4 regions of the Streptomyces sp. NPDC003691 genome follow, and region 4 is predicted to be linked to each of the others. Evidence: riboswitches for the same ligand, from Rfam matches in the RefSeq annotation. Region 4 holds a riboswitch; each other region holds the start of a gene.
The links. A riboswitch is a leader RNA that binds a small molecule or an ion and turns the genes downstream of it on or off. The one in region 4 is predicted to bind cyclic di-AMP.
Positions count from the first base shown of each region.

Region 1 (7,120 bases), on a different contig from region 4:
AACGGCGGCATCACGTACACCAGATCCCGGAACGGCCGCAGCCAGACCCCCGCCCGGACGGCCGCGGCCGTGGCGGCGGCCATGTCCACGGGGCGGTCGAGCTGCACCACTCCGATCGCGCCCAGGACCCGGACCCCGGTGACCCCCGGCAGTTCGGCCAGGGGCAGGAGCCCCTCCCGTAGCCCGGTCTCGATGCGCTTGACCTGGTAGGCCCAGTCCTGCTCCAGCAGCAGTCCGACGGAGGCGTCCGCGACCGCGGCGGCCAGCGGATTGGCCATGAACGTCGGGCCGTGCGCCAGTACCGGGAACTCGCCGCGGGAGATGCCGTCGGCGACCTCCGGAGTGCACAGGGTCGCCGCCATCGAGAGATAGCCGCCGGTGAGCGCCTTGCCCAGGCACATCACATCGGGTGAGACGCCCGCGTGTTCGGCGGCGAACAGTGTCCCGGTACGGCCGAAGCCGGTGGCGATCTCGTCGAAGACCAGCAGTACGCCGTGCTCGTCGCAGGCTTCGCGCAGCACGCGCAGATAGGCGGGGGAGTGGAACCGCATCCCGCCCGCGTTCTGTACCACCGGCTCCACGACGACCGCGGCCGTCTCGTGCGCGTGGCGGGCCACGGTGTCCCGCAGATGGGCGGCGTACGTCTCGTCGTACGCGTCGAATCCGGGCGGCGGCGCGTCGGCGAAGATCTGCTCCGGCAGCGCACCCGACCAGAGCTGGTGCATCCCGCCGTCGGGATCGCACACCGACATCGGCTGCCAGGTGTCGCCGTGGTAGCCGCCGCGCCAGGTCAGCAGCCGCTGTTTGGCGGGGCGGCCGGCCGAGCGCCAGTACTGGAGGCACATTTTCACCGCGACCTCGACGGAGACCGAGCCCGAATCGCTGAAGAAGACGTGCCGCAGCGGTTCCGGGGTGATCTCCACCAGCCGGGCGGCGAGCCGTACGGCGGGCTCGTGGGTGAGCCCGCCGAACATCACATGGCTCATCCGGTCCAGCTGGCCGCGCGCGGCCTCGTTGAGGACCGGGTGGTTGTAGCCGTGCAGCGCCGACCACCAGGACGACATGCCGTCGATCAGCTCGTCCCGGCCGTGGACGGGTTCGGCGAGGCGCAGCCGCACCCCGGACGCCGAGGCGACGACCAGGGGATCGGTACGGCCCGGCATGGGCGCGTACGGATGCCAGACGTGCGCCCGGTCGAGCGCCAGCAGCTCCCGGACGGGCAGTTCAGGCATTGGGCGCCACCTCGGTACCCGCGCCCCGGCGGCGTACCGTCACCAGATCCGTGCGCGGTACGGCACCGGGGGCCGGCCGGTCCGTACCGGCGTCCGGGGGGCTCCCCGCGGCCGCACCGGCCGCCGCGGGTACGCCGCAGCCTGCACCGGCCCCTGCCCCTGCACCGGCCCCGGCTTCCGCGCCGTGGCCGCAGACCGCACCGCACGCGGAACCGCAGCCGGAGCCGCAGCCCGAGCCGGTGTCCCCGGCCGGGCCGCATCCGGAGCCCGCGGTCGCGCCCCCGGCCTGCTGCGAGCCGCAGCCCGAGCGCCCGTCGGACCGGTGCGCGGGCAGCGTCGTCGTACCGGCGCCCTCCACCTCGAAGCCCGCGTCCGCGATCATGTCCAGATCGGCCCGGCCGGCCTGTCCCTCACTGGTGAGGTAGTCGCCGAGGAAAATGGAGTTGGCCAGGTGCAGCGCCAGCGGCTGGAGGGTCCGCAGATGGACCTCGCGGCCGCCCGCGATCCGTACCTCCACGTCCGGGCAGACGAACCGCACCATCGCCAGGATCCGCAGACAGCGCTGCGGGGTGAGGTTCCACTCCTTCGCCAGGGGCGTGCCCTCGAAGGGGATCAGGAAGTTCACCGGGACCGAGTCGGGGTCCAGCTCGCGCAGCGCGAAGACGACGTCGACGAGGTCCTCGTCGGTCTCGCCCATTCCGGCGATCAGCCCGGAGCAGGCCGAGAGACCTGCCGTCTGCGCCTGCCGCACGGTGTCCACCCGGTCCGCGTAGGTGTGGGTGGTGGTGATCTCCCCGTACGTCGACTCCGAGGTGTTGAGGTTGTGGTTGTACGCGTCGGCGCCCGCTTCGCGCAGCCGGTCCGCCTGGCCCGCCGAGAGCAGACCGAGACAGGCGCAGACCTCGACGCCCTCGTTGCCCTCCTTGATGGCCTCGATGGTGCGCGACACCCGGTCCACGTCGCGGTCCGTCGGACCGCGCCCGCTCGCCACCAGACAGACCCGCTTGGCGCCGCCCGCGACCCCGGCGGCCGCGGCCTGCGACGCCTCCTCCGGCTTCAGCCAGGTGTACTTGAGGATGCCTGCGGTCGAGCCGAGCCGCTGCGAGCAGTACGAGCAGTCCTCGGGACAGAGCCCGGACTTGAGATTGACCAGATAGTTGAGTTTCACCCGGCGGCCGAACCACTGACGGCGCACCCGGCCCGCCGCGGCCACCACGTCGAGCACGTCGTCGTCGGAGGTCGCCAGTACCGCCAGCGCCTCGTCCCGGGTCGGCGGCTCGCGCCGCAGCCCCTTCTCCACCAGTCTGCCGAGAAGCTCCATGGCGCCGATCCTGGCCTAAGGAGCTGTCCGCGGGAAAGTCGGAATCTCACAACAGACCTTCGGCGAAGTGTGTGCATGACCACATGTGGAGCGGGAGCGCACCCGGTTAGCCTCTGTGCGCTGCCTACAAAAGCACCGGCGCGGGACAGAGCCGCCACCGGTCGCCGGCCACGCCGCCGTAGCAGCCTGAGCAGCCGGACGAGAAGAAGCGGGGGAGCACACCACCATGCCCGAGGACCCCTTCGGCTGGCTCGACGAGGAATCCGCGCGCCGGGAGCGCGCCGGGCTGACCCGGACGCTCCGGCCCCGCGCCGCCGGTTCCGCGCTGCTCGATCTCGCGGGCAACGACTATCTGGGGCTGAGCCGCCATCCCGGGGTCACCGCCGCGGCCGCGGCCGCCGCCCACCACTGGGGCGCGGGCTCCACCGGCTCCCGGCTGGTCACGGGGAGCACCGAGCTGCATGCCGACTTCGAGCGCGAACTGGCCGCCTACTGCGGCTTCGAGGCGGCGCTCGTGCTGGCGTCCGGATATGCGGCGAACCTGGCCGCCGTCACGGCGCTGAGCGGGCGCGGCGCGCTGATCGTCTCGGACGCGGCCAACCATGCGTCCATCGTCGACGGCTGCCGGCTGGCGCGGGCGGAGACCGAGATCGCCGCCCACGGCGAGCCGTCCGCCGTACGGAAGATCCTCGACGCCCGTCCCGGGCAGCGGGCGCTGGTCGTCACCGACTCGGTCTTCTCGGTCGACGGCGACGCGGCGCCTCTCGCCGAGCTGGCCCGGATCGCGGCCGGGCGGGGCGCCGGGCTTCTGGTGGACGACGCGCACGGCCTCGGCGTGCTCGGCGAGGGCGGTCGCGGCACCCCGTACGCCGCCGGGATCGCGGGCGCGCCGGGCGTGGTGGCCACGGTCACGCTCTCCAAATCGCTGGGCAGCCAGGGCGGTGCCGTGCTGGGCCCGGCCCGGGTCGTCCGCCATCTGGTGAACACCGCCCGGACGTTCATCTTCGACACCGGACTGGCCCCGGCGGCGGTCGGCGCGGCCCGGGAGTCCCTGCGGATCCTGGCGCGCGAGCCGGAGCGCGCGGCGCGGGTGCGGGCGGCCGCCAGAGCCCTGCACGGCGGACTGACGGCGGCGGGTCTGACGGCCGCCCGGCCGGACGCGGCCGTGGTGTCGGTACGGGCGCCCTCACCCGAGGCCGCCGTGGGCTGGGCGGCGGACTGCCGCTCGGCCGGGCTTCTGGTGGGCTGCTTCCGGCCGCCGTCCGTGCCCGACGGGATCTCCCGGCTGCGGCTGACGGCCCGTGCGGACCTGACGGACGAACAGCTCGCGGCGGCGGTGGCGACGGTCGTCCGCACGGCCCCGCCGGGCGCGTCCCACCCCGCCCCCTGACCGCCGCGGGGCGGTTCCGGCCCGGCCTGCTGCGGCCCGCTCCGGTCCGTTGGACTCCGGGCTGTGAGACTCCGGGCCGGAGCGGGACGTACGGGAACCGGCCGAGGACGGGTCCGGGTGGCGGGCCGCGCCCCGACGGCCCCGCCGCCCGCCCGCGCCGGATGTGCCCAGGGCCGGAACCGGCCGGGCACGGGGCCGCCGTCGGGCCGGGAACGCCCGGAGGCTCCGGCCCGCCGGAGGGAGACGGCAGAGGGCGCCGAGCCCGGCCGGAGCGCCTGCCCGGCCCGGCCGGAGGCCGGTCCCGTCCAGCCGGAGGGTAGACAAAGCGCCCCGGCATGGCTAAAAACGGTCTTGCGTTGCAGAGTTCACCGCTTCGGGCGACTGTTGTCCGCAGATCTTGGCGGATCGTGCCTGCGGCGGGAGGATGGGGAAGTCCGGCGCTCAGCGCGAGCCGTGGCCGTCCGCGCATGCCTCCGCTTCGACTCGGACAGCACGGCCGCGGGTGGAAAGGACGGCGTCGCCATGGCAGATCTCCTGGAGAGCTCGATCACCCTGCCGAGCGACCCGGCCTCGGTGTCGGTGGCGCGCAGACATGTGACGGGCGTACTCGCCGAGTGGGGGCTGCCCGAGGAGTCGGACGCCCTGGACACCGTCCGGCTGATCGTCTCGGAGCTGACCACCAACGCGGTCCAGCACACCTTCGGCCAGTCGCCCACCTTCACCGTGACCCTGCTGCTGGAGCGGGACGAGGAACTGCGGATCGGGGTGACGGACAGCCATCCGCGCTGGCCGCAGCGGCTGCCCGCGGCCGTCCGCCAGGACAACGGGCGGGGCATGGTCATCGTGCGCAGCCTCACCGCCCACAGCGGCGGCCGGCTGACGGTGACTCCGACGCCGGAGGGCGGCAAGACGGTCTGGAGCGCCCTGCCGTGGAACCCGTCCGCCGCCGCACCCCCGACTGGCCCCGGCCGACCCTGAGCGGCCGCTCCGGCAGGGGCCCGGAGGCAGGACCGGGGTTTCAGCCGCGGGGATCCGGGCCGGGTGCCCCCGCGGACCGTACCGCGGTGCCGGGGGCGGGTGACGGACGGCCGGGGGCCCGGGACGTCCGTCCCGGGCCCCCGGCACCGCCTCGGCTCTGCCGGCCGTCAGCGAACCCTGCCGTACGAGATGCTCTTGCTCCAGATCTTGTCCAGCTTCACCCAGGACCCCTTCTTGGGCGAGTGCCAGATCTTGCCCTTTCCGGCGTAGATGCCCACGTGGTAGACACCCCCGCCGCCGTGGAAGAACACCAGGTCGCCCGCCTTCCGCGACTTCGCGGAGATCTTGCGGGTCTTGTTGTACTGCTGCTGAGCGGTCCGCGGGAGCTTCTTGCCCGCCTTCTTGAACGAGTAGACCGTCAGTCCCGAGCAGTCGAACCGGGACGGGCCCGCCGCGCCGTACTTGTACGGAGCCCCCTTCTTGGACGCGGCGACCTTCAGAGCCTTCCCCGCGTGCGCCGTGGCAGCGGCCTGTGCCTCGGGCGTACCGCCCGGCACCAGCATCGTGGCGCCGAGTGCCGCGACGGTCAGAGCGGACACCGCGCCCGCCCGGCCGAGCAGGGACGGGACGTTTTTCTGCGCATTCATGCGCAACCCTTCGTCAGCCGCCTGTGAAGGATGACCTGTCGGGTTCGGGCGGACGAAGGTGCCCGGCCGCTGACGCGGCTTCACCCCGAGGAACCTCCGGATCGATCGCTCCGGCTGTTCCGTACTGCCTGGGTCCTCCACTCCTGCCGATGCACTTCTGTCGACCAGTAGTCCGGAACGGCGGCAGGACTCGGCGTCCGCCCGGACCGCCCCGCCGAGGTGACGGGGGCTTGTCGTCCCAGGGATCTTGACCCACCGACTGCCGGATTTCGAAGTCAAAACGGCGATATGTGAGTTTCAACACGAATGCGCCGTTCGTATGAACACGCCCTGGCTCGACGCCCGGAAAGGGCGGCCACAGGGCCCCGTACCAGCGCGGGAGTAGGACTTTCCGCTAGAGGGATCGTCGTTCCGTCGCAACTCGACGGTAGGTGTTACCGCGGGTTCGGCTCCACCGATTGAGGGAGGTGATATCCCACTCGAACGGCGGTTGACGAGTGGACGGCGAACCGTCAGCGCGGAGTGCCGGGTGGAATCGTGACCCGTAATGTCCGCCTTTCGCCGTCCAGGACGCGCAGTGCGTGGGCAAGCGTGGCGTTGTGCAGCTCGCTCTCCCCGCGCCGGTGCATCAGGGTCAGCGCGTCCCGGAGTTCGGCGGACCGGCTCACCAGGGCCTGGGCCGCGCGCAGCGCGCCGTAGGTGTGCTCGGAGCGGGTGGGGTTGATCCGGCCGACCAGATCGGCGACGGCGAGATAGGCGTCGATCAGCTCGGCCTCGGCGCGGGTCAGCGCGGGGAGCGGCGGCTGTTCGGGCCGCGGTGCCGCCGGCGTCACCGCGGGCCGCCGGCGGGCGCGCCCGCGGTTCCCCGGGCCTTGCGGCTGCCGATCACATGGTCCACGAGTCCGTACTCCCTGGCGCCCGCCGCGTCGAGAAACAGGTCCCGCTCCAGATCGGCCGCGACCCGGTCCCGCTCCCGGCCCGTGTACCCGGCCAGCAGATCCACCGTCAGTGCGCGCACCCGCAGCAGTTCCCGCGCCTCGATCTCCAGATCGGACGGCGTGCCCCGCACCGGTTCGTCCAGCGCGGGCTGGCGGAGCGCCACCCGGGCGCCCGGAAGGGCCATCCGCTTGCCCGGGGTCCCGGCCGCCAGCAGCAGTGCCGCGGCCGCCGCGACCTGTCCGAGGCAGGTGGTTTCCACCTCGCAGGTCACCGCCTGCATCGTGTCGTGAATCGCCAGCATCGCGCTCGGGGAGCCGCCGGGGGAGTTGAGGTAGAGGGCGATGTCCCGGTCGGGGTCGGCGTATTCGAGATACAGGAACTGGGCGATCACGTCATTGGCCGCGGTGTCGTCCACCGGGGTGCCGAGGAAGACGATCCGCTCCTCCAGCAGCTTGCTGTACGGGTCGAGGGTGCGGGTGCCCCGCGAGGTGCGCTCGGTGAACTGCGGCAGCACGTAGCGGGCGGCGGGGCGGGCGACGGGGCGGTTCATGACGTACCTCTCCTCGGGCCTGGGCGGGCGGCGGCCACCGGCCCGCATCCGTAAAAAATGTAC
Region 1 covers NZ_JBSFNQ010000043.1:63,466-70,585, reverse strand. Annotated here, with positions in the region: gene ACWDR0_RS20825 (adenosylmethionine--8-amino-7-oxononanoate transaminase) at 1-1,232, opposite strand, end outside; gene bioB (biotin synthase BioB) at 1,225-2,553, opposite strand; gene ACWDR0_RS20815 (8-amino-7-oxononanoate synthase) at 2,780-3,943, shown strand; gene ACWDR0_RS20810 (ATP-binding protein) at 4,466-4,921, shown strand; gene ACWDR0_RS20805 (C40 family peptidase) at 5,089-5,568, opposite strand; cyclic di-AMP (ydaO/yuaA leader) riboswitch at 5,572-5,732, opposite strand; gene ACWDR0_RS20800 (hypothetical protein) at 6,081-6,401, opposite strand; gene ACWDR0_RS20795 (ATP-dependent Clp protease proteolytic subunit) at 6,398-7,057, opposite strand.
Region 1: another riboswitch for cyclic di-AMP. It lies ahead of ACWDR0_RS20805 (C40 family peptidase); the one in region 4 lies ahead of ACWDR0_RS05660 (M23 family metallopeptidase).

Region 2 (7,120 bases), on a different contig from region 4:
GCTCCCTCCACGGCGCCAAGAAGGGGCTCAAGGACGTCATCGCCCCCCAGGGCCTGTTCGAGGACCTCGGCCTGAAGTACGTCGGCCCCGTCGACGGCCACGACACGGCCGCCGTCGAATCGGCGCTGCGCCGGGCCGGGCGCTTCCACGGGCCCGTCGTCGTGCACTGCCTCACCGAGAAGGGCCGCGGCTATCCGCCCGCCCTGGAGGACGAGGCCGACCGCTTCCACGCGGTCGGCGCCATGGATCCGCTGACCTGCGCCCCGCTCAGCCCCGACACCGGCCCCACCTGGACCGCGGTCTTCGGCGACGCCCTGCTGGAACTGGGCGAGGAACGGCCCGATGTGGTGGCCGTGACCGCGGCCATGCTCCATCCGGTGGGCCTCACCCGGTTCGCCGAACGCTTCCCCGGCCGGGTCTGGGACGTCGGCATCGCCGAACAGCACGCGGCCGCTTCGGCCGCCGGTCTGGCCACCGCCGGACTGCACCCCGTCGTCGCCGTCTACGCCACCTTCCTCAACCGGGCCTTCGACCAGGTCCTGATGGATGTCGCGCTGCACCGCTGCGGTGTCACCTTCGTCCTGGACCGGGCGGGCGTCACCGGCACGGACGGCGCCTCCCACAACGGCATGTGGGACCTGTCCGTCCTCCAGGTCGTCCCCGGGCTGCGGATCGCCGCGCCCCGCGACGCCCGCCAGCTCCGGGAGCAGCTGCGGGAGGCCGTCGGCGTCGACGACGCGCCCACCGTGCTCCGCTTCCCCAAGGAGACCGCCGGACCCCGGATCGACGCGGTCGCCCGGATCGGCGGCACCGACGTCCTGCGGGAGCCCGCCACCGGCACCCGGGACGTGCTGCTGGTCTCCGTCGGCGCCCTCGCCCCCGTCTGTCTGGGGGCCGCCGACCTCCTCGCCGCCCGGGGCACCGGCTGTACGGTCGTCGACCCCCGCTGGGTGAAGCCCGTCGACGAGTCACTGGTACCGCTGGCCGCGGGCCACCGGATGGTCGCCGTCGTCGAGGACAACTGCCGCAGCGCGGGCGTCGGCGCGGCGATCGCCCAGGCCCTGCGCGACGCGGGCGTCGATGTCCCGGTGCGGACGTACGGCATTCCCGAGCAGTTCCTCGCTCACGCCAAACGTGGCGAGGTGCTCGCCGATATCGGACTCACCCCGGTGGAGATCGCCGGCCGGATCAGCGCCGTACTGGCGGTGAAGGAAGCCGAAGCGGCCGGGGAAGCCGAAGCAGCCGAGGAACCCGAGGCAGCCGAGGACATCGCAGAAGCCAAGGAGGAGACCGCACCATGACCCCACCGCCGCACCGGCCCGCCGCCCCCGGAGGCGGCTTCGACCTCGCCGGACTGCTGGCCGAACGCGGCGGCGAGCGGTACGCCCTGCACGCCCGCCACCTCAACCCCCAGCTGCCGCGGATGCTGCGCACCATCGGCTTCGACCGCACCTACGAACGGGCCGAGGGCGCGTACTTCTGGGACGCCGAGGGCAACGAGTACCTGGATATGCTCGCCGGCTTCGGGGTGATGGGCGTGGGCCGCCACCACCCCGTCGTCCGCAAGGCGCTGCACGACGTCGTCGACGCCTCCCTCGCCGACCTCACCCGCTTCGACTGCCCGCCGCTGCCCGGACTGCTCGCCGAGCGGCTGCTGGCGTACAGCCCCCATCTGGAGCGGGTGTTCTTCTCCAACAGCGGTACGGAGGCGGTGGAGACCGCCCTGAAGTTCGCCCGGTACGCCACCGGACGGCCGAGGGTCCTCTACTGCGACCACGCCTTCCACGGACTGACCGCGGGCTCCCTCTCCGTCAACGGCGAATCCGGCTTCCGCGACGGCTTCGCCCCCCTGCTGCCGGACACCGCCGTCCCTCTCGGCGATCTGGCGGCCCTGGAGCGCGAGCTGGCCCGGGGCGATGTGGCGGCCCTGGTGGTGGAGCCCATCCAGGGAAAAGGCGTCCACGAGGCACCGCCGGGCTACCTGCCCGCCGCCCAGGAGCTGCTCCACCGGCACAAGGCCCTGCTGATCGCCGACGAGGTCCAGACCGGGCTCGGCCGGACCGGGGACTTCTACGCCTACCAGCACGAACCGGGGGTGGAACCGGACCTCGTCTGTGTGGCCAAGGCGCTCTCCGGCGGCTATGTGCCGGTCGGCGCCACCCTCGGCAGGGACTGGATCTTCCAGAAGGTCTACTCCTCGATGGACCGGGTGCTGGTGCACTCCGCCAGCTTCGGCTCCAACGCCCAGGCCATGGCCGCCGGGCTCGCGGTCCTCTCGGTGATCGAGGACGAGGGCCTGGTCGCCCGCGCCCGGACCACCGGCGACCTGCTCCGCAGCCGCCTCGGTGCCCTGGTCGACCGGTACGAACTCCTCCACGAGGTACGCGGCCGGGGGCTGATGACCGGCATCGAGTTCGGCCGCCCCCGCTCACTGGCCCTGCGCGGCCGCTGGGCGATGCTCCAGGCGGCCCGCAAGGGACTCTTCGCCCAGATCGTGGTGGCTCCGCTGCTCCACCGGCACCGGATCCTCACCCAGGTCTCCGGAGACCATCTGGAAGTGATCAAACTGATCCCGCCGCTGACCATCGGGGAGCCGGAGGTCGACCGCTTTGTCACCGCCTTCACCGCGGTCATGGACGAGGCCCACGCCGGGGGCGGACTGCTCTGGGACTTTGGAAAGACGCTGGTCAAGCAGGCAGTGACCCAGCGCTGAGATCATACGATCGGGGAGTTTTTGCCTCTGGGGCAAGAAACTTGCCTCGGAGGCATTTTCCTGGCGCAATGGACCTATGCAGAGTCCTCCCGGGGGCCATCCCCCGGACCCCCGATCCATGGCGCCCGGCGGTTCCGCCACCGGGGAGGCGCCCGACGCCCTGCCGGACGTGGCACCCCGGCTGCGCGACCTGCGCCGCCGCCGCGGGCTCACGCTGGAGGCCGCCGCGCACCGCGCCGGACTGTCGCCCGCGCATCTGTCCCGGCTGGAGACCGGCCGCAGGCAGCCCTCGCTGCCGATGCTGCTCGGCCTCGCCAGGATCTACGGTACGACAGTCGCCGAGCTGCTCGGCGAGTCCGCGCCCGAACACGACCCCGTGATCCGGGCCGGCAGCCGGGAGCCCTCCCAGGCCGACGGCTGGACGTACCACCAGGTCGGCAGCCCGGGACGGGCCATGCAGACGCTCCGCCTGATCGTGCCGTACGGCGCCCAGGGCGAGCTGGTCCGCCAGCACCCCGGCGAGGAGTGGCTCTACGTCCTGGACGGCCGGGTCCGGCTCGGCCTCGGCGACACCGTCCACGAGCTGGGCCCCGGCGACAGCGCCCACTACGACTCGCTGACCCCGCACCGGATCGCCGCCGCCACCCGCGACGGCGCCGAGATGATCTTCGTCCACACGCTGCTCCAGAGCCCCGACATCTTCCATCCGCACTTCTGAGGCCGGGCGCCCCCGCGGCGCCTCCCCGTCCGTGCAGATGCGATCCGGCCCCGTGCCGGAGGAAACCCGGCGCCCGCGCCGGAGAAAGCAGAGGCCGTCATGGTCGAGAACCCCACCGCGTCCGAAGGCACCCCGGCCCCCTCCGGCGGCGCCAAGGCCGCCAGGAACGAAGAGGGCAAGTTCCCGAAGGGCATCTGGATCCGGCTCTTCGCCTATCTGGTGGTCGGCCATGTCTTCGCCGGCTTCCTCTACCTCCTCTTCGAGGTCGGGGCGAAGTAACGGCCCCTCCGGGGGCGGGGCCGGCCGACCGGCCCCGTACCGCCCCCGGTCCGTGCCGCCCCCGGCCCCGTACCGGCGGATCCGGGCCGGTCCGGCCCGGGCGCGCCGCGGCTCCGGCGCCCGGTTCCCGGGGCGGCACCCCGGCCCGCGCGGCCGGTGCTCCCGGTCACTCCGTGCCGAGCAGCCTCTCCCGCAGCTTCTCCCGGGTCGCGCCGGAGAGGCCGAGCCCCTCGGAGAGATAGTGCTCGGTGCCGCCCCAGAGCGTGTCGACCGTCTCGAAGGCCGCGTGCAGATACTCCGAGCGCGCGTCGAACAGCGGGCTCAGCAGCTCCATCACCTCGGGCGACATCCCCTCGGGCGCGTCATCGGCCCGGCTCACCCGGTAGCGGCGGTGCGGATCGTTCGACTTCAGATAGTCCGCCTCGACGGCGTCCCGCTCCACCCCGACCGCCAGCAGGGTCACCGCGACGGACAGCCCCGCCCGGTCCTTCCCCGCCGCGCAGTGCATCAGCGCGGGGACACTGTCCCCGGCGATGGCGTGGAGCACCCGGCTGTGCTCGGCCGTCCGCCCGGAGATGATCGACCGGTACGCCTCCACCATCCGCTGCGCCCCCCGGCCCTCCGCCAGCATCGACCGCAGACGCTCCAGCCGGCCCTGCCGGACGACCTGCCAGAACTCGGCGCCGTCCGCCGGGTCGCTCAGCGGGAGGTTCAGGTTCCGCACGCCGGGCAGGGCCACGTCGGGGCCCTCCAGCCGGATATCGGCCGCGTTCCGGAAGTCGAAGACGGTGTGCAGCCCCAGCGTGGTCAGGAAGGCGGTGTCGCTTTCGGTGGCATGGGCCAGATGGCCGCTGCGGTAGAGCCGTCCGTACCGCACCGCCCGGCCGTCGGCCGTCGGCAGCCCGCCCACATCGCGGAAATTGCGGATCCCCGCGAGTTCGGGCTCGGTCGACGGGACCTGCGGCACCTGCTGCGTCACTACTGGCTCCCTGTGGAGTCACAGCCGCCGGCGCCGGTCGCCGACGGTGGCGTAAAGCCGACGATACGACATCGATTCCTCAGGCAATCATTCTGTCGGCCGTGACCTTCCGCCGGTTACGGCAAACCCTTGCCATCTGTCCGTAATGTCTCTCATGCCACTACATGCTCGCTTCATTGGAACTTGCCCTGTCTCGTTGGGAGATGGGGGACACTCATGAGCAGGATCACAATCGTGACGGTGTGTGGCGGTGGCCCCGGAGCGGGCCCGGAGGGGTATCCGGGTGCCCCGCGGGAGTTGACGGGGTGGTGCCCACGGAGGGTCACCGGCTCCGCCGGGCCCCAAGATCGGTGACGCCCACTGAGCCGAGGTATGGCTTGTTCCCGTCGTCATGGCCGGTTTACGGTCACCGCACTCCGGTCGGACCGCCGAATCCTGCCACCGTCCGGAACCATCACCCGAAGCACGTGGCAGGAGCGGGGGACCCAGGTAGTCCGCCGACCGGGAGACCGGCCGGCTCGGGGTGAAGTCGCCGTGCGCGACCGGGCACCTCCCGCCCGAACCCGACAGCTCACCTCGCAGGCGCCGGAGAGGAAACGCGCCATGCCCGGAAAGGGTAAGCACCGCCGTCCCAAGTCGACGGTCATCACTCGTGGAATCGTGGCCGCCGGTACCGGCGGAGCCGCCATCGCCCTGCCTCTGATGGGGGCCACCGGCGCCCACGCCGCCGAACGGACCGCTCCCGCGGCCCCGGCCGCCGCCGTCGCGGCCGCTCCGGCAACCGCCGCCGCGCAGCCCGCGGCCGCGAAGCCCGCCGGATCCGCCGTGTACACCGTGGTCACCGGCGACCATCTGTCCAAGATCGCCTTCGAGCAGGGCGTCGAGGGCGGCTGGCAGCAGCTGTACGCGGACAACCGGACCGCGGTCGGCGACGACCCGTCCCTGATCCACCCCGGCCTGAAGCTGGCCCTGGACGGCGAGGCCGCCCCCGCCGCCCCGGCCGGGAACGAGAACAAGGACAAGAGCACGGACACGGACACGGGCACGGAAGAGGCTCCGGCCGAGCGCGCCTCGCGCACCGAGTCCCGCGCCGCCGCCCCGGCCCCCGCCGAGAAGGCCGCTCCGGCTCCCGCGGAGAAGGCGGCCCCCGCGGCCGCCGAGTCCGAGCCGGCGCCCGCCGCCGAGACCGCCTCCGGCGCCTGGGCCGCCCCGCTGGCCGGTGCCCAGGTCACCACCCAGTACCGGGTCTCCGGCGCCATGTGGTCCAGCGGCTACCACACCGGTGTCGACTTCGCGGTGCCCACCGGCACCTCCGTCCGGTCGATCGGCCCCGGCACGGTCGTCTCCGCGGGCTGGGCCGGCGCGTACGGCAACGAGGTCGTCGTCCAGCACACCGACGGCACCTACTCGCAGTACGCCCACCTCTCCTCCCTCTCCGTCTCCGCGGGCCAGACGGTCACCGGCGGACAGCAGATCGGCCTCTCCGGCTCGACCGGCAACTCCAGCGGCCCGCATCTGCACCTGGAGGTCCGCACCGGACCGTCCTACGGCTCCGATATCGACCCCGTCGCGCATCTGCGCAGCCACGGCGTCTCCCTCTGATCCGTCAGGACCGCGGCCGGGGCACCCCGGCACTCCGAAATCCCCCGCGACACCCCGGTGTTGCGGGGGATTTCCGCGTATTCCCACCCGCCGCGGGGATCACGGTGTGATAGATCACGGTCCGTCAACCCCTCCCTACGGTCGCGTAGGTCACATCCGCGGAGAGAGGATGAATCCGTGGCAGACGATTCGAGAACATATGACCAAGGCGGAATCGGGTCGTACGCGGCGATCGGTGACAGTTTCACCGAGGGCGTGGGGGACCCCGGGCCCGACGGGGCGTACCTCGGCTGGGCGGACCGCTTCGCGGTCCTGCTCGCCGACCGCAGACCGGAGCACACCTTCCGGTACGCCAATCTCGCCGTACGCGGCAGACTCCTCGACCAGATCGTCGAGGAGCAGGTGCCCAGGGCGAAGGAACTCGCCCCGGACCTGGTGTCGTTCTGTGCCGGGGGCAATGACATCATCCGGCCCGGCAGCGACCCGGACGATGTGGCGGAGCGCTTCGAACGCGCCGTCGCCGAACTGACCGGCGCCGTCGGCACGGTCATGGTGACCACCGGATTCGACACCCGTGACGTGCCGGTGCTGCGCCATCTGCGCGGCAAGATCGCCACGTATACGGCGCATGTCCGGGCGATCGCCGACCGCTACGACTGCCCGGTGCTCGACCTGTGGTCCCTGCGCACCGTGCAGGACCGCCGGGCCTGGGACCCCGACCGGCTCCATCTGTCGGCCGAGGGGCACACCCGGGTCGCGCTGCGGGCCGCCCAGGTCCTGGGGCTGCCGGTACCGGCCGACCCGGACCAGCCGTGGCCGCCCCCGCCGG
Region 2 covers NZ_JBSFNQ010000077.1:214-7,333, reverse strand. Annotated here, with positions in the region: gene dxs (1-deoxy-D-xylulose-5-phosphate synthase) at 1-1,301, shown strand, start outside; gene ACWDR0_RS27475 (aspartate aminotransferase family protein) at 1,298-2,713, shown strand; gene ACWDR0_RS27470 (XRE family transcriptional regulator) at 2,832-3,431, shown strand; gene ACWDR0_RS27465 (DUF6126 family protein) at 3,531-3,710, shown strand; gene ACWDR0_RS27460 (tyrosine-protein phosphatase) at 3,877-4,689, opposite strand; cyclic di-AMP (ydaO/yuaA leader) riboswitch at 5,138-5,287, shown strand; gene ACWDR0_RS27455 (M23 family metallopeptidase) at 5,293-6,291, shown strand; gene ACWDR0_RS27450 (SGNH/GDSL hydrolase family protein) at 6,469-7,120, shown strand, end outside.
Region 2: another riboswitch for cyclic di-AMP. It lies ahead of ACWDR0_RS27455 (M23 family metallopeptidase); the one in region 4 lies ahead of ACWDR0_RS05660 (M23 family metallopeptidase).

Region 3 (7,120 bases), on a different contig from region 4:
CGGCCAGACCGACCAGGACGGCCCCGCTCCGCAGCGGCACGGACTCCTCGGCCAGGTCGAGGGCCGCCTCGACGTCCGCGCGGATCGCCGCCAGCTCGGCGGGGGCGGGCGGATCGCTGCGGACATGCCGCTCGGTCAGCCGTACGCAGCCGATGTCGACGGAGCGCGCGGCCGCCACGTGCTCCCGGCCGGTGACGAACTCGGTGGAGCCGCCGCCGATGTCGACGACCAGCCGCTCCTCGTCCCCCGGCAGCTCCCGGGTGGCGCCGGTGAAGGAGAACTCCGCCTCCTGCGCCCCGGTCACCACCTCGGGCTCGACCCCCAGGATGTCCAGCACACCGCGGACGAACTCGTCGCGGTTCTCGGCGTCCCGGGAGGCGGAGGTGGCCACGAAGCGCACCCGCTCGGCGCCCAGGTCCTTGATGACGGCGGCGTACTCGCGGCAGGCGGCGAAGGTGCGCTCCAGCGCCTCGGGCGCCAGCCGCCCGGTGCGGTCCACCCCCTGGCCGAGCCGGACGATGACCATCCGGCGGTCCAGCTCGGTCAGCACTCCGGTGGCCGGGTCGAGATCCGCGACCAGCAGCCGGATGGAGTTCGTACCGCAGTCGACGGCGGCGACCCGGGTCATGCGGAGCCCTCCCCCGCGTCCGTACCGCACGGGCTGACACAGGGGCCCTTGGCCCACCACTCCGGCAGCATCGCGATGGCCTCGTCGCCCAGCGGGTTCACCCCGGGCCCGGCGGCCAGCGAGTGGCCGACCAGGACATGCAGGCACTTCACCCGGTCGGGCATCCCGCCGGCGCTCGGGAAGCCCGTCAGCTCCTCGATCTCGTCCCGGCGGGCAATGTAGTCCTCGTGCGCCGACCGGTAGGCGGCGGCCAGCTCCGGATCGGCGGCCAGCCGCTCGCTCATCTCCTTCATCACACCGTTGGCCTCCAGCGTGCCGATCGCGGAGGCGGCGCGCGGGCAGGTCAGGTAGTACAGCGTGGGGAAGGGGGTGCCGTCGGGCAGCCGGGGCGCGGTCTCGACCACGTCGGGCAGTCCGCAGGGGCAGCGGTGGGCGATCGCGCGCAGGCCGCGCGGCGGCCGCCCGAGCTGCTCCTCGAAGGCCGCGATGTCCGCGTCCGTGGGGGCGGTGTGCTCGGTGGTGGGAGGAGGGGTTTCCATGCCTGCCTTGGGTCCGGGTCGTTCCTGCTGGTGCTGCTGGTACTGCTAGTACTGCTGGTGCCGGGGAGAACGGGGTACGGGACGGCTCACTCGCGGTCCGCGGTGTCGACGCCCTCCCAGACGTTCGAGTACCAGGGCCGGTCGGCCGAGCCCTGGTCGGTGCGGCGCGTCTCGGCCGCCTCGGGGTCGATCATCGTATAGCCGGTCTCGCCGGGCTCCACGTAGTGCAGATGCTCCCGGGCCAGCTTCCTGATGTACATATCGTCCTGGAGCCGGGCCTTCTCGTCCCGGAGCTTCTCGACCTGCTCCTCGGCTTCCTTCCGCCGGTCCTGCTGCTCGGCGATCTCACCGCGCTGGGAGACGTACTGGCGCATGGGGTAGGCGAGGGCGACGACCAGGGAGCAGACGATCAGGGCGAGGAAGGCGGCCCGGCCGGTGAGCCGGGAGCGGCGGGCCTGCCGCTTGTTCTGGGAGCGGTAGACCCGGGCGGCCGTCTGCTCGCCGAGCAGACGCAGCCGGGTCGCCGTGGAGAACCGGTCGCCGCCGGATCCGGCACTCTTCCGGGCCATGCCGTCCGCCTCCCCTGCTCCGCGTATACGTGCACACGTCCCCGGACACGGTACGGGACCGCGGCCGGGGACGTGGCGCACGACGGGCGGCTACCGGCCCGGTTCGCCTGCGGAGGCGCACCGGGCGGCAGCCGGCCGTGCGGGGATCAGCCCTTGAAGCGGGGGAAGGCGCTGCGGCCCGCGTAGACGGCGGCGTCGTCGAGGATCTCCTCGATACGGAGCAGCTGGTTGTACTTGGCGACGCGCTCGGAACGGGCCGGGGCGCCGGTCTTGATCTGACCGCAGTTGGTGGCGACCGCCAGGTCGGCGATGGTGACGTCCTCGGTCTCGCCGGAGCGGTGCGACATCATGCACTTGAAGCCGTTGCGCTGGGCCAGCTCCACCGCGTCCAGGGTCTCGGTCAGCGAACCGATCTGGTTGACCTTGACCAGCAGGGCGTTGGCGGAGCCCTCCTCGATACCGCGGCCCAGACGCTCCGGGTTGGTGACGAAGAGGTCGTCGCCGACGATCTGGACCTTGGAGCCCAGCTTGTCGGTGAGGGCCTTCCAGCCCTCCCAGTCGTCCTCGAACAGCGGGTCCTCGATGGAGACCAGCGGGTAGGCGGCGACCAGCTCCTCGTAGTACGAGGTCAGCTCGGCGGCGGAGAGGGCCTTGCCCTCGAAGTGGTACGCGCCGTCCTTGTAGAACTCGGAGGCGGCGACGTCGAGCGCGAGCGCGATGTCCTGGCCGGGGGTGTAGCCGGCCTCCTTGATGGCCTCCAGGATCAGGTCCAGGGCCTCGCGGTTGGAGCCGAGGTTCGGGGCGAAGCCGCCCTCGTCGCCGAGGCCGGTGGAGAGGCCGCGGCCCTTCAGCACCTTCTTGAGGGTGTGGTAGACCTCGGTGCCCCAGCGCAGCGCCTCGGAGAAGGACTCCGCGCCGATCGGGGCGATCATGAACTCCTGGATGTCGACGTTGGAGTCCGCGTGGGAGCCGCCGTTGAGGATGTTCATCATCGGAACGGGCAGCAGGTGCGCGTTCGGGCCGCCGAGGTAGCGGAAGAGCGGCAGGTCGGAGGCCTCGGAGGCGGCGTGCGCCACGGCGAGGGAGACACCGAGGATGGCGTTGGCGCCCAGCGACGACTTGTCGGGGGTCGCGTCCAGGTCGAACATCGCCTGGTCGATCAGGCGCTGCTCGGTGGCGTCGTAGCCGACCAGCTCGGGGCCGATCTGCTCGATGACGGCGAGGACGGCCTTCTCGACGCCCTTGCCGAGGTAGCGGTTCGGGTCCCCGTCGCGCAGCTCCAGGGCCTCGAAGGCGCCGGTGGAGGCTCCGGAGGGCACGGCGGCGCGGCCGGTGCTCCCGTCGTCGAGGCCGACCTCGACCTCGACCGTGGGGTTGCCCCGGGAGTCGAGGATTTCCCGGGCTACGACGACGTCGATGGACGGCACGAGCATCTCCTTCTGGGATGTGACGCGTGGGGTGCGGGTCTCTTGGGCCTTGCGCCAAGAGCCTAACCGGACGGGGGGCGTCGGCCCGCCGATGCCCGCCCCCTGGGACGAAAAAGAGTGCGAAGAACTGCGGTGGTGGGCAAAAGCCGCTTACCTACCGATGAGTAAGGGTTCTCACCTGCGCCTCCGTTCGCTCAGACGGGTGCACGGAGGTGTTTTCCCGGGGCCGTACGGAGCAGTCGGCGGGGGCAGCAGGAACCCCGGACCGGCGCGTACGGGGGAAGCGCGCCGGCCCGGGGTGCGGGGGGTCGGACCCGTGGGGGGTGGACCGCAGGGGGGAGCCGCGGTCCGGGTCCTGGAGGGGCCGATTCCGGGGAGGACCGGCCCGGGTCCGGGCGGCCGGGCGCGGGCCGCCCCCTCAGGGAGCGGCCGGCCCGGGATCCGGACGGCGGGGTCAGCTCAGGTCGAGCAGCTGGCCCGGGAAGATGACGTCGGCGTCGTCGACGATGTCCTTGTTCAGCTCGAACAGCTTCTGCCAGCCGCCCTCGACCTGCTCGGCGTCGGCGATCCTGCTCAGCGTGTCGCCGGCCTTGACCTCGTACTCGCCGTCGCCCTTCTCGAAGCCCTTGGCCGGGGCCTGGGACTTCACCGGGGCCGGGGCCGCGGCGCGCTCGGAGCGGGTGGTCGGGGCCTCGGCACGCTCCTGCTTCGGCTGCGCGGGCTGGGCCTGCTGCTTCGGCTGCTCCTGCTTCGCGGGGGCCTGCTCGGCGGCGGCACCACCGTACGGGGTGTTCGAGAGGCCGACACCGCACTTCGGCCAGGCGCCCTTGCCCTGGCCCGCGAGGGTCTTCTCGGCGATCGCGATCTGCTGGGCCTTGGAGGCCAGGTGCGCGTTCGAGGCGTACTGGGTGCCACCGAAGGCGGCCCACGTCGAGCTGGAGAACTGGAGGCCGCCGTAGTAGCCGTTGCCGGTGTTGATGGACCAGTTGCCGCCGGACTCGCACTGGGCGACCTTGTCCCACTCGGCGGCCGTGGCGGCGGAGGCGGAGGTGGCGCCCATGATCGGGGCGGCGATGGCGGCGGTGGTGATGCCGGCGAAGGCGGCGAAGCGGGCGGCCTTGGACGGGCGGCGGTGCTTGCCCTTGCTGGAAAACAGCATGGTGGATCTCCTCACCGACGCCTGCGAGGTGAGCTGTCGGGTTCGGGCGCAGTGAGTGCCCGGCCGTACGGCTCGCGTCGTACGGCTTCACCCCAAGCCGGGTGTCCACCGCCCTCACGGGCAGCGGACGGGACCGGCACAAACCTGGGTCCCCCGCTCCTGCCTTCGGCGCTCTCGCGACGACTGTTCCCCCCGACCGACGGCAGGATTCGGCGTGACGGTCAGCGGTGCCCGCTTTGGCGAGCGGTCCAGACCGTAGTCACAGGCGTCCCGGTTCTTCAAAGACGGAACATCAGGGTCAAAACGCCCATCCCGCCCCTCCGGAAACAGGTATTTCCGCAGGTGACACACGGAATGCAGGATTCCGGAAGAGCGGGGGCAACGCCCGGAGCGAAGAGACTCATGTCTCACTTACACAGAAACGGACATATGCCAGCAAAATAGGGCGTCAGTTTCGGTGCCCCGGGGGCTACTTCGCCTGGAGATCAAGGCTCTGGCCAGGCAGGATGAGGTCGGGATCAGTACCGACGACCTCCTTGTTGGCCTCATAGAGCGCCGGCCAGCCGCCGGGGACCTTCTTCTCCTCGGCGATAGCCCAGAGATTGTCGCCGGAGCGGACCGTGTAGCTGCCGTCGGCCTGCCCGGCTTCACCCGTACCGTCCGCACTGCCGGTCTTGGCCGGAATGCCCGTACCGCCCTGATCGCCCTGGTTCAGGGCATCGGTACGGACCTCCTCGCCGGACCGGGAGGTGCGGTCGGGGCCGGAGGCGCGGGACGGGTCGACCGTGTCCACGCCCGGGGTCCCGGGGTCCTTCGGGGCGCCCGTGCCGGTACCGGCCGTACCCGACGGGGCCGCCGGGGCGGTCTCGTCGGCCGCGGGGGCGCCGCGGTGCTTGCCGGTGCCGTCGGCGGCGGGCTTGCCCGGCGCCTCCTTCTTCTCCACCGGCCCGGCGGGCGGGGTGACGGAGCTGCCCGGCACCTTCTCCCCGGCCTTCGGGGGGTCGGCCGGGGCGTCACCCTTCGCCGCGTCCGTACGTCCGGCGGCCGGACCGCCGGGCACCGGGTCGGCGCCGCCCGGGCCGGCCGTGGCGTCCGGGGAGCCCGCGGCCGCGCCGAGACCCGACACCGTCCCGCAGGACGGCCACGCCTTGGCGCCCTCGGCGGCGAGCACCTTCTCCGCCACGGCTATCTGCTGCGAGCGGCTGGCCAGGTCGGGGCGGTCGGCGTAGGACTTGCCGCCGTACGCCACCCAGGTCTCCAGGGAGAGCTGGAGCCCGCCGTAGTAGCCGTTGCCGTTGTTGACGGTCCACTGACCTGCGCTCTCGCATTCCGCGACCCGGTCCCAGGCCGCGGAATCAGCGGCGGATGCCGAGGTGGCGCCGAGGAGCGGGATCGCGATCGCGGACCCCGTCACCCCCGCTGCGACGACCAGGGCCGGTGCCTGTCGAGGACGGCGATGTCGACCATTCCCGGAGAGCATGCGGTGCTGCCTTTCGCGTGACGGCTGAGACGGGGGTGAACGTAGCCGCACTCGAACGCTTGTCACAAGTCGATGCAGCGGAGATCACGCGAGGATCACGAATATGACGATGCGTCATTTCCGGTCGGTGTGAACTCCACCGGAAGGGTGCGCAGTCCACGCATGATCAGGCCGCCGCGCCAGCGCAAATCGTGATGATCCACCGCCTGCCGCAGGTCGGGAAGGCGGCGCAACAGGGTCGCGATCGCGGTCTGTCCCTCCAGCCGGGCCAGCGGCGCACCCAGGCAGTAATGGATGCCGTGCCCGTATCCGAGGTGCTGATTGTCACGCCGCGCGAGGTCCAGAACATCCGGCCCGTCGAAGCGCTCCGGGTCCCGGTCGGCCGCCGCCAGCACCACGAGCACCGGATCGCCCGCCGCGATCTCCCGGCCGCCGATGGCCAGCGGCTCCCTGGCGTACCGCCAGGTCGCCATCTCCACCGGGCCGTCGTAGCGCAGCAGCTCCTCCACGGCCGTCGCCAGCAGCGCGGTCTCCCCCGCGGCGAGGGACTCCTGGAGCCGTGCCCGCTGCTCCGGATGGCGCAGCAGCGCGTGGACCCCGTTGCCGATCAGGTTGATGGTCGTCTCGAAACCGGCGAAGAGGAGTACGAAGCACATCGCGACCACCTCGTTCTCGGTGAGGTGCTCGCCGTGGTCGCTGGCCCGGATCAGACCGGAGATCAGATCGTCGTCGGTGTCCTCGGCGCCGAGGTGCTCCCGCTTGCGGTGGATCAGCTCGGCGAGATAGCCGCGGATCCGCTTCACGGCACGGGCCACACCGCCGCGCGGGCCGCCGCCGTGACGGATCATCATGCCCGCCCAGTCCCGGAGGTCGTCCTGGTCCTCCGGCGGCACCCCGAGCAGATCGCAGATCGCGTAGATCGGCAGCGGGAACGCGAACTCGTGGATCAGGTCCGCGCTGCCGCGGGCCGCGAAGCCGTCGATCAGCCGGTCGGTCAGCTCCTGCACCCGCGGCTCGAAGGCGGCGACCCGGCGCGGGGTGAACGCCTTCGTCACGAGCCGGCGGAGCCGGGTGTGGTCCGGCGGGTCGATGTTCAGCAGATGCGTCATCAGCCCGGCGCTGCGCTCGCCCGGGATCCCGGTCTTCCCGCGGGCGTGCGCGGGCTCGTCGTGATGCACCGGGTTCTTGGAGAGCCGCGCGTCGGCGAGCGCCTGGCGGGCGTCGGCGTACCGGGTCACCAGCCAGGCGTCGACCCCGCTGGGGAGGGTGGTGCGGTGCACGGGGGCGTGGGTGCGGAGCCAGGCGTAGGCGGGGTACG
Region 3 covers NZ_JBSFNQ010000023.1:47,439-54,558, forward strand. Annotated here, with positions in the region: gene ACWDR0_RS14100 (Ppx/GppA phosphatase family protein) at 1-628, opposite strand, end outside; gene ACWDR0_RS14105 (DUF501 domain-containing protein) at 625-1,167, opposite strand; gene ACWDR0_RS14110 (FtsB family cell division protein) at 1,254-1,736, opposite strand; gene eno (phosphopyruvate hydratase) at 1,883-3,169, opposite strand; gene ACWDR0_RS14120 (transglycosylase family protein) at 3,618-4,322, opposite strand; cyclic di-AMP (ydaO/yuaA leader) riboswitch at 4,326-4,503, opposite strand; gene ACWDR0_RS14125 (transglycosylase family protein) at 4,792-5,802, opposite strand; gene ACWDR0_RS14130 (cytochrome P450 family protein) at 5,898-7,120, opposite strand, start outside.
Region 3: another riboswitch for cyclic di-AMP. It lies ahead of ACWDR0_RS14120 (transglycosylase family protein); the one in region 4 lies ahead of ACWDR0_RS05660 (M23 family metallopeptidase).

Region 4 (7,120 bases):
AGGTTCGGATAGGCGGCGGGGAGCGCCACCGGCTCCCGCTCCTGCCCGTCGTAGTTCGGGGCGAAGTCGACCGTGTCCTCGTCGATGGACTCGGTCATCAGCGACGTCGCGTCGGCCATCCGGCACTCGGTGTACCGCATCGCGGCCGGCGGGTCGTCGTTGCCGAGGGAACCGAAGTTGCCGTGGCCGTCGACCAGGGGCAGCCGCATGGAGAACGGCTGCGCCATCCGCACCAGCGCGTCGTAGATCGACTGGTCGCCGTGGGGGTGGAGCCGGCCCATGACCTCGCCGACCACCCGGGCGCACTTCACATAGCCGCGGTCCGGGCGCAGCCCCATCTCGTTCATCTGGTAGACGATCCGGCGCTGCACCGGCTTCATACCGTCGCGGGCGTCCGGCAGGGCGCGGGAGTAGATGACGGAGTACGCATACTCGAGGAAGGAGCCCTGCATCTCGTCGACGACGTCGATGTCGAGGATCCGCTCCTCGAAATCATCGGGCGGCGGGGTTTTGGTGCTGCGGCGGGCCATCGCGGCTCCTGCTCCTTCACGACCGGGTCGGCATCTGATGCCGACCATTGTGGACCGTGGCACCGACAACCCCGACCACCACCCGGCGAACACGCCCGCGCCGGGGCGCCCGCCGGCCCGCCCGCCGACCGCGACTTCGCCCAGCGCGAACTATCCGGCAAGCCGGAACTTCGCCAGTCGTCAGCCCGCTTGCATACAGTGGCAGTCCTGGGGGATCAGTAGCATCTTCGCGATCGAAGGGACGTACATGCCCATGGGTCACACGGCCACAGCGCAGGCCGGTTCCGGCGGCCTGACAGCGACGGAGCACCGCCTGGCCAACGGCCTGCGCGTGGTGCTCTCAGAGGACCACCTGACCCCGGTCGCCGCGGTCTGTCTCTGGTACGACGTGGGCTCGCGCCACGAGGTGAAGGGCCGCACCGGCCTCGCCCACCTCTTCGAGCACCTGATGTTCCAGGGCTCGAAGCAGGTCCAGGGGAACGGCCACTTCGAACTGGTGCAGGGCGCCGGCGGCTCGCTCAACGGCACCACCAGCTTCGAGCGCACGAACTACTTCGAGACCATGCCCACGCACGAGCTGGAGCTGGCGCTCTGGCTGGAGGCCGACCGCATGGGCTCGCTGCTGGCCGCCCTCGACGACGAGTCGATGGAGAACCAGCGCGACGTGGTGAAGAACGAGCGCCGCCAGCGGTACGACAACGTGCCGTACGGCACCGCGTTCGAGAAGCTGACGGCCCTGGCCTACCCCGAGGGCCACCCGTACCACCACACCCCCATCGGCTCGATGGCCGACCTCGACGCGGCGACCCTGGAGGACGCCCGCGCCTTCTTCCGCACCTACTACGCGCCGAACAACGCGGTGCTGTCGGTCGTCGGCGACATCGACCCGGAGCGGACCCTGGCCTGGGTCGAGAAGTACTTCGGCTCCATCCCCGCCCACGACGGCAAGCAGCCGCCGCGCGACGGGACCCTGCCCGAGGTCATGGGGCGGCAGCTCCGCGAGGTCGTCGAGGAGGAGGTGCCCGCCCGCGCCCTGATGGCCGCCTACCGGCTGCCGCACGACGGCACCCGCGAGTGCGACGCGGTCGACGTGGCCCTGACCGTCCTCGGCGGCGGGGAGTCCTCCCGGCTCCACAACCGCCTGGTGCGCCGGGACCAGACCGCCGTCGCGGCCGGCTTCGGCCTGCTGCGGCTGGCCGGTGCCCCGTCGCTGGGCTGGCTGGACGTGAAGACGTCCGGCGGGGTCGAGGTGGCGGAGATCGAGACCGCCGTCGACGAGGAGCTGGCCCGGTTCGCCGCGGACGGCCCGACGGCCGAGGAGATGGAGCGCGCCCAGGCCCAGCTGGAGCGCGAATGGCTGGACCGGCTCGGCACCGTCGCGGGCCGCGCCGACGAACTCTGCCGTTACGCGGTGCTCTTCGGCGACCCCCAGCTGGCCCTGACGGCCGTGCAGCGGGTGCTCTCCGTCACCGCCGACGAGGTCCGCGAGATCGCCGCGGCGCGGCTGCGCCCCGACAACCGCGCGGTGCTGGTGTACGAGCCCGTGCCCGGCGCCGAGGCCGGGGCGGACGCCGACGGCACCAACGAGACCGACCACGACGCAGAAGAGGGTGCGGACCAGTGACCGACGCCGCCGAGCCGCTGACCACGATGGACTTCCACCCCCGGCCCGCGTCCGGGGAGCCCACCCCGTGGGCGTTCCCCGCGCCCGACCGCGGCACCCTCCCCAACGGTCTGACCGTGCTGCGCTGCCACCGCCCCGGCCAGCAGGTCGTGGCCGTGGAGATCAACCTCGACGCCCCGCTCGGCGCCGAGCCCGAGGGCCTCGACGGCATTGCCACGATCATGGCCCGGGCCCTGTCCGAGGGCACCGACAAACGGTCCGCCGAGGAGTTCGCCGCCGAGCTGGAGCGCTGCGGGGCGACCCTTGACTCACACACCGACCACCCCGGTGTCCGGGTCTCCCTGGAGGTGCCGGTCTCCCGGCTGCCCAAGGCCCTCGGGCTGCTCGCCGAGGCGCTGCGCGCCCCCGCGTTCGACGACGGCGAGATCAAACGGCTGGTACGCAACCGGCTGGACGAGATCCCGCACGAGACGGCCAACCCCGGCCGCCGCGCCGCCAAGGAGCTGTACCGCAGCCTCTTCCCGGCCCCGCTGCGGATCTCCCGCCCCCGTCAGGGCACCGAGGAGACCGTGGCACGGATCGACTCCGCCGCCGTCCGGGCCTTCTACGGAGCGCATGTCCGGCCCGCGACCGCCACGGCGGTCGTCGTCGGCGATCTGACCGGCGTCGACCTCGACGCGCTGCTCGCCGAAACCCTCGGTACCTGGCAGGGCGACACCGCGGCGCCCCGCCCGCGGGAGGAGATCACCGCCGACGACACCGGCCGCGTGATCATCGTGGACCGGCCGGGCGCGGTCCAGACCCAGCTGCTGATCGGGCGGATCGGCGCCGACCGGCACGACCGGGTCTGGCCGGCCCAGGTGCTCGGCACCTACTGCCTCGGCGGCACCCTCACCTCCCGGCTGGACCGGGTGCTGCGCGAGGAGAAGGGGTACACGTACGGCGTCCGGGCCTTCGCCCAGGTGCTGTGCTCCGCCCCGGACGGCTCCGGCGCCGCGCTGCTGGGCATCAGCGGCTCGGTCGACACGCCCAACACCGGCCCGGCGCTGGCGGACCTCTGGCAGGTGCTGCGCACCCTCGCCGCCGAGGGCCTCACCGATGCCGAGCGCGATGTCGCCGTACAGAACCTGGTCGGGGTCGCCCCGCTGCGGTACGAGACGGCGGCCTCGGTCGCGGGCACCCTCGCCGACCAGGTGGAGCAGCACCTGCCCGACGGTTTCCAGGGCGAGTTGTACGCCCGGCTGGCGCAGACCGGCACGGTCGAGGCGACGGCCGCGGTCGTCAGCGCGTTCCCCGTCGACCGGCTGGTGACCGTGCTCGTCGGTGACGCCTCGGAGATCGCCGGTCCGGTCCGCGAGCTGGGCATCGGGGACGTGACCGTGGTCAAGGGCTGACGGAGTCTCCCTCAGCCGCTGGGTCCGGAGCGCCGGAGTCCCGGTGCTCCGGAGTTCCGGTGCTTCGTACGGCGTTGGCCGTACGGCGGAGCCCCGGGTGTTGCGCACGTCGCGCGGCGCCCGGGGCTCCGTGCCGTCAGATGTCCGTTTTGGTGGGAAGTTGACCGGCATGGGCTGTGGCATGAACAACAAAGAGGCCTGTTTGTTTGGTGATCGACATGCCGTCCGCCTAGCGTCGGTGCGGCTGTTCGCCGGCAGGCGCCGCAAACCGCGGCACGGACAGCCATCGCCGAGTCCCCGCCGGGCGCGAGCCCTGGGGAGCCGGGGACCCATGTCCCCACCGGGGTGAATCGGAGCCTCCGCAGCCCGCGGAGGAGCCGTAGGAGACCTTCCTCTCTCCGAACCCGTCAGCTAACCCGGTAGGCGAGAAGGAAGGAAAGGACCAGCCTCTTCATGGCGTTTGCCCGATCCAGCGGGAAGCACCGTGGCCCGAGCCGGATGACGCGCCGCAGCGCGAGCATCGCCGGGGCCGCGACCCTCGCCACCACCGGCGTCATCGGCACCCTCGCCGCCCCCGCGTTCGCCGCCGACGGCGACGGCCGGGACCGCGACGCCGACCCGGGCACCCTGAGCGCCGAGGACACGGGCACCCTGCAGATCCTCGCCGCCGAACAGCCGGGGCTCCAGCCGCTCTCCGCGTCCGACTCGCTCTCCGGCCAGGTCGCCGACCAGGCGCACGCCCAGAAGCAGCAGGCCGTGGCCCGCGCCCAGGCGGAGGCCGAGGCCAAGCGCGAGGCGGAGGCCCGGGCGAAGGCGGAGCGGGAGGCCCGGGAGCGCGCGGCCCGCGAGGCCGAGCGCAAGCTGCTCAACACCTACCAGGCCCCCGTCGCCGGTTCGCAGGTCACCACCTCGTACGAGGCGAACAGCGCGCTCTGGTCCTCGGGCACCCACACCGGCATCGACTTCCACGCCTCGATGGGCACCAAGATCGTCTCGGTGGGCGCGGGCACCGTCGTCGAGGCGGGCTGGGGCGGCGCGTACGGCTTCAACGTGGTCATCAAGATGCACGACGGTACGTACACGCAGTACGCGCACCTGTCGTCGGTCTCCGTCTCCGCGGGGCAGACCGTGATGCCCGGCCAGCAGATCGGCCGCGCGGGCTCCACCGGGAACTCCACCGGCGCCCACCTCCACTTCGAGGTCCGCACCGGCGCCGAGTACGGCTCGGACATCGACCCGGTCGCCTATCTGCGCGGCAAGGGCGTCAAGCTCTGACGGCTCCCTTCTCGCCTTCCGAACGCCCCGGCGCCCCGCGCCGGGGCGTCCGGCTTTTCCGGGCCGGGGCGCCACAGGGGCGGTCCCCGGGTGATCCGGGTATCCGGCGAATCCGGTTGGCCGGAAGATATCCACGGTTTATCGGGGGTGTCGGAATATCCGGCCCGCTGGCATAGAGTCGTACGGGAAATGCGGGCGAACGTGTCCCTCGCGTTTGTTCGCGTTCATCGGTGCACCCCGGCGTCCACCGGTGCTCGTCGGCTTCCACCGGTATTCGTCGGTGTTCGTCGGCGTGTGCCGGTGTTCATTGGTGTGCGCTGGTGTGCGTTGGTTCGTCGACACGTCCGGATCACAGCGGAGGTACGGGTATGCGGGTTCCCGCGCAATCGGTCTGCAGGGCGATTCGCGACGACATCGTCTCCGGGGTCTTCCCGCGCGGCGGCCGGCTGACGGAGGAGCAGCTCGCCCGGCGGTACGGGGTCTCCCGGGTACCGGTGCGGGAGGCGCTGCGGACCCTGGAGTCCGAGGGCTTCGTGACCACCCGGCGCCACGCCGGGGCGTGCGTGGCCGAACCGGACGAGCGGGAGGCCGCCGATCTGCTGGAGATCCGGGCCCTGCTGGAGCCGCTGGCGGCCGCCCGGGCCGCCCGGCACCGTACGGCGGGGCATCTGAAAGTACTGCGCGGGCTGGTGCGGCTGGGGCAGGAGCGGGCGGCCCGGGGCAGGGTGGGGGAGCTGCGGTCGCTGGACGACTGGTTCCACGAGACGCTCGCCCAGGCGTCCGCCGCCCCCGGGCTGATCGCCCTGCTGACGCCGCTGCGCCGAAAGATCGCCTGGATGTACGCGGTGGAGCCGGGGTTCCGCCGGCCGGTGGAGTCGTGGGCCGAGCACGGGGCGATCGTGGACGCGGTGGGCCGGCGGGACCCGGAGCGGGCGCGGGCCCTGGCGGCGGTGCACGCGGAGCGCGCGGCGGACGCGCACCGGCTGCGGTTCCCGGTGGGGCACGCGGCGCGCGCCGGGGTGCCGTACGCGGGGGTGGCGCCGGGCGCCGGTGAAGCGGGTTCCGGCAGCCGCCGCGGCTGAGCCCCGCGGCATCCGGCGGCCGCCGCTGAGACCGGCGGTATGCCGGGCCCCGCAACATTCCGTCAACACAAGACGCGATCGCATTTAACACGGCGGCGGTAGAAAGGGCGGGGGAGTTGCTTTTGTTTTCCCGGGCGCCGGGGCGCGTCCTTTTGCCGTTTTCTGTGCCGGATTTCCGGAGCGGATGCGGAGGCCCGTACGGATAGCGGGAAAGCGGTGGGGGCGGGCCGGGGAACAGAACAGGCGCCGATCCCCCGTCGGGGATCAGCGCCTGAATTCACGGGGCCGCGGAAGGCCGCGGCTGCCGGGCGGAGCCGGTGAGTCGGTTCAGACCGTCTCCGGAAGCTCCTCAAGACCCTCGGCGACGAGCTTGGCAAGCTTGTCCAGCGCGGCGTCGGCGCCGTCGGCGTCCGAGGCGAGGACGATCTCCTCGCCACCCTGGGCGCCCAGGCCCAGCACGGCGAGCATGGAGGCCGCGTTGACCGGGGAGCCGTCGGCCTTGGCGATCGTCACCGGAACGCCGGAGGCCGTGGCGGCACGGACGAAGATGGAAGCGGGGCGGGCGTGCAGGCCCTCGGCCCAGCCGACGTTGACGCGGCGCTCAGCCATGGTGTTGCCCTTCACGTTCAGTGGTTGTCTAGACCAGTTCACGGTCAGTGTCTCACGGCGCCCCGGGTGCTCGTGCCGGTCCCGGAGCGGGCCGTGCACCCCAGAGTGCCCCTGTCCGGCGGCCGTCGCGAGCCGTGACCGGGCGGTGGCGCCCGGCGAAGGTCCGGCCGGGCCCGTCGCGCTCCGCGGCCGCGCCGTACGCTTTCTGCCATGCAGACCGAGCGGGACGCCGAGCGGGACGAGAGCGGGGACCCCCGGGGGCCCCGGGACAACGACGGGGGCCGGGGCCGCGGCACCGGGGCGGACCCCGGGGCGCCGGGTCCCGCCGCAGGTGAGGCCGGGTCCGGCGCGGCGGGCGGGGGCGGCGAAGAGGGCCGGGGCGGGGCCGGGGACGGGCACGACTACCCCGACCACTGGGAGGCGGACGTCGTACTGAGGGACGGCGCGACCGCCAGGATCCGGCCGATCACCGCAGCGGACGGCGAGCGTCTGGTGAGCTTCTACGAACAGGTGTCGGACGAGTCGAAGTACTACCGCTTCTTCGCGCCCTACCCCCATCTGTCCGCCAAGGACGTCCACCGGTTCACCCATCACGACTTCGTCGAC
Region 4 covers NZ_JBSFNQ010000007.1:94,127-101,246, reverse strand. Annotated here, with positions in the region: gene ACWDR0_RS05675 (DNA gyrase/topoisomerase IV subunit A) at 1-530, opposite strand, end outside; gene ACWDR0_RS05670 (M16 family metallopeptidase) at 784-2,154, shown strand; gene ACWDR0_RS05665 (M16 family metallopeptidase) at 2,151-3,548, shown strand; cyclic di-AMP (ydaO/yuaA leader) riboswitch at 3,826-3,988, shown strand; gene ACWDR0_RS05660 (M23 family metallopeptidase) at 4,002-4,823, shown strand; gene ACWDR0_RS05655 (GntR family transcriptional regulator) at 5,192-5,905, shown strand; gene ACWDR0_RS05650 (HPr family phosphocarrier protein) at 6,233-6,514, opposite strand; gene ACWDR0_RS05645 (bifunctional acetate--CoA ligase family protein/GNAT family N-acetyltransferase) at 6,725-7,120, shown strand, end outside.